DNA from 3 places in the Nitratireductor sp. GZWM139 genome. Region 2 is predicted to be linked to each of the others. Evidence: predicted binding sites of a transcription regulator. Region 2 holds the regulator's gene; each other region holds the start of a gene.
What was found. Region 2 encodes LexA, which represses DNA repair genes until DNA is damaged. Its sites were predicted from a motif close to TGTTCNNNNTGTGTTCNG; they were not measured.
Positions count from the first base shown of each region.

Region 1: def (peptide deformylase) is a predicted target of LexA. The motif match lies at 1,277-1,294, and genes of this name have one in related genera.
Region 3: NDI72_RS11160 (single-stranded DNA-binding protein) is a predicted target of LexA. The motif match lies at 1,364-1,381, and genes of this name have one in related genera.

Region 1 covers NZ_JAMQML010000017.1:54,575-56,842, forward strand. Annotated here, with positions in the region: gene fmt (methionyl-tRNA formyltransferase) at 1-562, opposite strand, end outside; gene def (peptide deformylase) at 700-1,230, opposite strand; gene NDI72_RS18505 (DNA recombination protein RmuC) at 1,431-2,268, shown strand, end outside.
Region 2 covers NZ_JAMQML010000013.1:27,030-29,297, reverse strand. Annotated here, with positions in the region: gene gyrA (DNA gyrase subunit A) at 1-137, opposite strand, end outside; gene NDI72_RS15820 (MarC family protein) at 369-1,001, shown strand; gene lexA (transcriptional repressor LexA) at 1,088-1,810, shown strand; gene NDI72_RS15810 (NAD(P)H-hydrate dehydratase) at 1,903-2,268, opposite strand, start outside.
Region 3 covers NZ_JAMQML010000007.1:223,102-225,369, reverse strand. Annotated here, with positions in the region: gene NDI72_RS11170 (molybdopterin molybdotransferase MoeA) at 1-189, shown strand, start outside; gene NDI72_RS11165 (hypothetical protein) at 316-747, opposite strand; gene NDI72_RS11160 (single-stranded DNA-binding protein) at 762-1,259, opposite strand; gene uvrA (excinuclease ABC subunit UvrA) at 2,199-2,268, shown strand, end outside.

The sequences.
Region 1 (2,268 bases), on a different contig from region 2:
TCTCAAGCGCATCCATCGCCTTCACCATCAGCGCCGCGCCTGTTTCGCGCATGGCGTCATGCAGTTCGCCGCCGGTCATGTCGGGGGTGATGGCAAGGCGCTCCGTCATGGCGACAGGGCCGGTGTCCAGCCCCTCGTCCATCTTCATCACCATCATGCCGGTTTCTGCATCGCCGGCCATGATCGCACGCTGGATCGGAGCCGCGCCGCGCCAGCGCGGCAGAAGCGAGGCATGGCCGTTGAAGCAGCCAAGGCGCGTGCCTTCCAGAATGGCTTTGGGCAGCAGCAGGCCATAGGCAACGACAATCGCCGCATCCGCATTGAGCGCGCTGAACTCTGCCTGTTCTTCTTCGCTTTTCAGCGATTTCGGTGTGCGCACCTCGATGCCCAGTTCCTCGGCGGCGCGGTGTACGGGCGATTTGGTCAGCTCAAGCCCGCGCCGTCCGGCGGGGCGCGGCGGCTGGGAGTAGACGGCCACGATTTCGTGACCGGCCCCGGCCAGCGCCTGAAGGGTGGCGACCGAGAAATCCGGTGTGCCCATGAAGATGAGACGAAGTGCCATGCCGCGTGTCCGATGCGTCCAGTAAACGAAATGAGCGCATCAGCGCCCATGCGGGTGCTTGAAGCGGATTTACCGGTTGAAGGTCAAGCCCCGCAGGCGAGAATGCCCGTATCGGTCGCGGCAGCAGAGGGGCGGCGTCAGCCGACCATGCGCGCGGGCGGGCGGTCCTTGGCGAGTTTCCTGAACTTGCGCACCACCATGTCGCGCTTCAGCTTCGACAGATAGTCGATGAACAGAACGCCGTTCAGGTGGTCGATCTCGTGCTGCAGGCAGGTGGCGAGCAGGCCGTCGGCCTCCACCGTCTGCTCTTTGCCGTCGACATCGAAGTAGTTCACCGTCACACCGGCCGGGCGTTCCACCTCGGCATAGTAATCGGGAATGGAAAGGCAGCCTTCCTCATGCACGTTGCGCGCATCGGTGCTGGCCACGATCTCGGGGTTGATGACCACGAGCGGAGCCGGCTCTTCGTCCTTCTCGGCAACGTCGATCACCAGCATGCGAAGCGGCTCGCCAACCTGAATGGCGGCAAGGCCGATGCCCGGCGCGTCATACATGGTCGCCAGCATGTCGTCGGCGAATGTGCGCAACTGATCGTCAAAGCGCTCCACCGATTTGGAGGTTTCGCGCAGGATCGGGTCCGGAAGAAGAACAAGCGGTTTGATGGTCATGGCTGTCAGGTAAGCCCTGACCGGCGGAACGTCAATACACAATGCCTGTTCACGTTTTGATCTTATAGTGCTATCCCGAATCCACCAGATCGCCCTGTGTCCCGTTCGGACGCGCGATGAGCGATCTAAATTATTGAGCGAGCATCGGAATAGCCGAACCCGGTTTTCACCTTTCGGTCCCATGCTTCCAACATGGCGGGATGAAGCAGATGTCCGACATTTTCGCAGCACCGGTGGCGCAGCTCGGCGCGAGCACCTTCACGCTGGGGCAGCTGTTGCTGGCTGGCGGCGCTCTGCTCTTTGGTCTCATGGTCCTGCTGATCGCCGGGCTCTGGCGCGCTGCACGGGCGCGCGCGGTCGCAGCCGCGGAAGCGGCGCAACATGCCCGCGAGGCCGAGGCGCGCATGGTCGAGCTCACACGGGCGCAGGCCGAGTTGCAGGGGCGCATGGGGTCGATTGCCGAAGTGTTCGGCAACCGGCAGGCCGAACTCACCCGCGCCCTGTCGGAGCGGCTTGATGGCATGAGCACGCGCCTTGGCCAGTCGATCCATCAGCAGACCAAGTCGACGCATGAGAACCTGGCGAAGCTGCAGGAGCGGCTGGCGGTCATTGATACCGCACAGAACAACATCCAGTCGCTTGCCGGCCAGGTGGTGCAGCTCCAGCAGATCCTCTCCAACAAGCAGACGCGCGGGGCCTTTGGTCAGTCTCGCATGGAGGCGATCATTGCCGATGGCCTTCCGCATGGGGCCTATGAGTTTCAGGCCACGCTCTCCAATGGCAGCCGGCCCGACTGCGTGGTGAAGATGCCCAATGACGCGCCTTCGCTGGTGATCGACGCCAAGTTTCCGCTTGAGGCGTGGAACGCCATTCGCGCCGCCTCGGAAGGCGAGGGCGGCAGTCCCGAAGCGCGCAAGGGGGCAGAGGCGGCGTTCCGGCGCGATATCGATGTGCATATCAGGGCGATTTCGGAAAAGTATCTTCTCACTGGCGAAACGCAGGACACGGCGTTCATGTTCGTGCCGTCGGAATCGATCT
Region 2 (2,268 bases):
CGTGCATCCGGCAGGGCGCGGCTCACGATCACGCTCATCGCATAATCGAGATAAGAGCGCTGCATCTCCTCGACAATGGAAATCGGCTCGATTTCGTCGGGCTCGCCCGATCCGTTCGGCGTCGTCTGGTCAGTCAAAACGTGTCACATTCTTAATGAGGAATCACATACTCTTTATATATGAGCCGTCAGCGATTCTCCAATTGAGCATCCGTTTTTGATGACGGAAATCCAACGCAATTTCAGGCGCATACGAACCTCCTGGGGATGAGCGCCTTGACAAATTGCCGCAGGAAGCGAGCCTGCGTGAAGAATGAGGGCTTTTCCCTCGCATCCAAGCTGGGCTAGAGAGGCCGCAAGGAGAACCCGATGCCTGGTTACGATACCGTTTTCAACGCCTTCGTCACATTGCTGGTAACCGTCGATCCGCCAGGGCTTGCGCCGCTCTTTCTGGCGCTGACAGCGGGCATGAACCGCTCGGAGCGCAATCAGGTGGCCGTGCGCGCAGCCGTCATCGGATTCGCCGTTCTGGCCCTGTTCGGCGTCGCTGGCAGCGCCATTCTGGCCGTGTTCGGCATCACGCTTCCCGCCTTCCGCGTGGCAGGCGGCCTGCTTCTGTTCTTCATCGCCTTCGAGATGATCTTCGAGCGCCGCCAGGAGCGCCACGAAAAGAGCGCCGAGCGCGCGATCACGCGCGACATGATCCGCAACATCGCCGCCTTCCCGCTGGCCATTCCGCTGATCGCGGGTCCCGGCGCCATCTCGGCCACCGTGCTTCTTTCGGGCGAGTTCAATTCAATTCTTGGCACCATTGCGCTGCTCGGCATCCTGCTTGGAACGATCCTCCTCACCTATGCCGTTTTCACGCTGGCGGAGCGCGTGGACCGCTTTCTGGGCGAAACGGGACGCTCCATCCTGACGCGCCTCCTGGGCGTCATTCTGGCAGCCCTCGCGGTCCAGTTCGTGGCAGACGGAGCCAAGGCGCTTTTCGCTGCGCCATAGGCGCTGCAACCGGACGGTTGCGGAACACAACTGGAACATATAGAGTATGTTCTGGTTTTGTTTTTAACTGATTCTCGGTGGCGCCCATGCTGACCCGCAAGCAGCACGAACTTCTTCTGTTCATCCATGAACGACTGAAGGAGACCGGAATCCCGCCCTCCTTCGATGAAATGAAGGAGGCGCTCGACCTCGCCTCCAAGTCCGGCATTCACCGGCTGATCACGGCTCTGGAGGAGCGCGGCTTCATTCGCCGGCTCCCGAACAGGGCGCGTGCGCTGGAGGTTCTGCGGCTTCCCGATTCCATCGCGCCGGGCCTCAATTCCGCCGCGCGCGGCTTTTCGCCAAGCGTTATCGAGGGCAGCCTCGGCAAGACGCCCGCGCCAGCGGCCTCCAAGCCTGCCGCCAGCAATGATGACGCGCTTTCCGGCGTCGTTTCCGTGCCTGTCATGGGCCGCATCGCTGCCGGTGTCCCCATCGACGCCATTCAGCACCAGACCCATTCCATCGCGGTTCCGCCGGACATGCTGACCGGTGGCGATCACTACGCGCTTGAGGTCAAGGGCGACTCGATGATCGATGCGGGCATTTTCGATGGCGACACGGTGATCATCCGCGAGACGCAGACCGCCAATCCCGGCGAGATCGTCGTGGCGCTGGTGGATCAGGAGGAAGCAACGCTGAAGCGCTTCCGCCGCAAGGGCGCATCGATTGCCCTTGAAGCCGCCAATCCGGCTTACGAAACCCGTATCTTCGGCCCCGACCGCGTCAAGGTGCAGGGTCGCCTCGTCGGCCTGATGCGCCGCTACTGAGTTTAAGACTATCCGGGGCGGCTTCAGGCATGCCCCGGCTCCGATGCCATCCGGCATCCAGAATGCGCGCTCTTTTCAAGCTCCGCGTCGGTTCAGCTAACATCGTCCGGGAAGAGCGCCTGGAAGACATGCGGAAGCATCTCGGGGAGGTCTTCCGCAATCAGGCCCCGGCCAAACATCCCGCCAGCCTCTGCATGCAGCCACACGCCGGCTGATGCCGCCTCGAAGACCGGCATGCCCTGCGCCAGAAGGCTGGCCACAATCCCGCACAGAACATCGCCAGAGCCCGCCGTCGCCAGGAAACGCGATCCGTTGGTGTTAATCGCGGCGCGCCCGTCCGGGCAGGCGACGACCGTGTCCGCCCCCTTCAGGATGATCACCGCTCCTGAGCGCTCTGCCGCTGCGCGCGCACGCTCCACCTTGGACATGGAAGCATCGGCCGCGAGATCGCCGAAGAG
Region 3 (2,268 bases), on a different contig from region 2:
GATGAACGCCGCGACTATGTTCGCGCCTCGGTAGCGCCCGGTTCCGAAGGGCTGATCGCAACGCCGTTCACGCTGCAGGATTCCTCCATGCTGACCACGCTGGCCGCATCCAATGCACTGATCGTGCGCGAGCCCGGCTCGCCGGCGGCTGAAGAAGGCGATCGCTGCCGTGTTTTGATGCTCGGGTGAGTGCTTCGCACCCGACGGTTACAGCCAGACGTGCTGAGAAATCCGGTGGATCGTCGTCAGCACACCGCGCCAGCCCGGCTTGCCATTCTGCGCAATGTCAGCCCGCTGCGCTGTAGAGAGCAGGCATTAACCGCCCTCGCCTTCGCGCCCGGGGATTGCGACGCGCATGATGCGACCGCCAAGCCCGTGCACGGTGTCATGCGCACGTACAGTCACATGACCGAGCCCCTCGGGCAGCGCGACACCTGAAAGGCTGCGCGTAAAAGGCTGTTCATTCACATGTGGGTGAAGAAGCGTTCGAGAGGCGATGACCCTGCCAGCGTCATCCAGCACATCCCAGCGGTCTGCATAGTGATCCCAGCCCTCGTCCCCATGCTCGACCGTCACGTCGAAGCGATGGGCTCCATCACCGTCAGCAATGATTTCGACCGCGACAACATCCGCTTCACCGGCATTCACCGGCGATGGCGCAAAGGCTGTCGCCACCGCAAAAAAGAAAAGCCCGGCAGGCCTGCTCAGACACGGTTCGGTCGAAGCGGCTCTGCCGGGCTTTTTCATGCGATTGTTCCGCCTCAGAACGGAATTTCGTCGTCGAGGTTCTGCGAGTAACCGCCACCGCCGCCGCTGCTGCCACCGGTATCGGCGGGACCGGACTGGCCGAAATCGGAGCTGCGACCACCGCCGCCGCCATAACCGACCTGGTTGTCACCACCCTGCCCGCGCGTGTCGAGCATCTGCAGCTCGCCACGGAACTTCTGCAGAACGATTTCCGTCGTGTAGCGGTCCTGACCGTTCTGGTCGGTCCATTTGCGCGTCTGGAGCTGGCCCTCGACGTAAACCTTGGCGCCCTTCTTCAGATACTGTTCCGCCACCTTGGCAAGATTGTCGTTGAAGATCACGACATTGTGCCACTCGGTGCGCTCGCGCCGCTCGCCGGACTGGCGATCACGCCAGGTTTCCGAGGTCGCGATGCGGATGTTGACCACCGGATCACCGGAGTTGAGCCGGCGGATTTCCGGGTCTGCACCCAGATTTCCCACCAGAATGACCTTGTTGACGCTGCCCGCCATAACGCTTCTCCACGCTTATCCGAAATCTGCCGCGCACTTTATCGCAAGCAGGGCTGGCGCGCGCTCTCCCGCTGCCCCTGCTCCGGTCTCGTCCACAGCTCATTTGTTCTCCTTATGTTCGCACCTGGCGGAATGCCTGTCAATGAGCCCCTTCCGGGGCGCGCAGAAAGGCGCAACAGAAAAAGGAAAAGCCCCGCCGCATTGTTTCGAGCGCGCGGGGCTTCGGGTCTTCTGACCCTCCGTACCGGGAGTGGTTTACCGGTAATCATCAGGCAGGACGGGTTTCACCGTCCCTGTCTTCAAAGAGATTTGATTTTCATGGGGCAGCCAGCCGCCAGCGTTGTCGTGCCTGCCGACGAAAAAGGTTCTGCAGTGCAGTGCCCTCAATCGCCATGGACCGCGTCGGGAACGCATGATCGTACGAGACGGTTATGCGCTCGGGACCGATCAGCCAGCTGTGGCTTCGCGCAAGAGGCGAAGCCCGATGCGTCGGTCAGGTGGAGTCATGCCTCCCTCCTTCTTCGCGTTACGAGGCTTTGCTCGGTGTCAGCGTGCTCAAGCAACCATGCGCGCCCGAAGCGCCCACCGGCGCGGTTTCAAGGGCGGCCAACAGCCACGAGCACTGACGAAAATGATACTGCGCCTTTGGTTAATGGCGGTCAAGGCGATGCGGCGGCGCGGGCGAAATTGTGATCATCTGTAACGGATGCGCACGAGAGCCAGCCCGGCGCAGGACGATAGTGTCAGGAGCGTGTTCGATATTTGTTCTTTTCCCTTGCTCTTTTTTTTAAAACGAGGGACAACCCCCGCAACGTCGAAACGCCCTCGTCTGTCAGCGGGCCGCGCGGCCCATCGACATTTGCGGCGCGTTTCCTACATGAAGCATGGTCCGGCATGCTGCCGGCCACACCAGATAAATGAGACAGGCAGCGACGGGGCATGCCAGAACACAAGTCCATCACCATTCGCGGCGCGCGCGAGCACAATCTCAAGAATGTCGATCTCGACC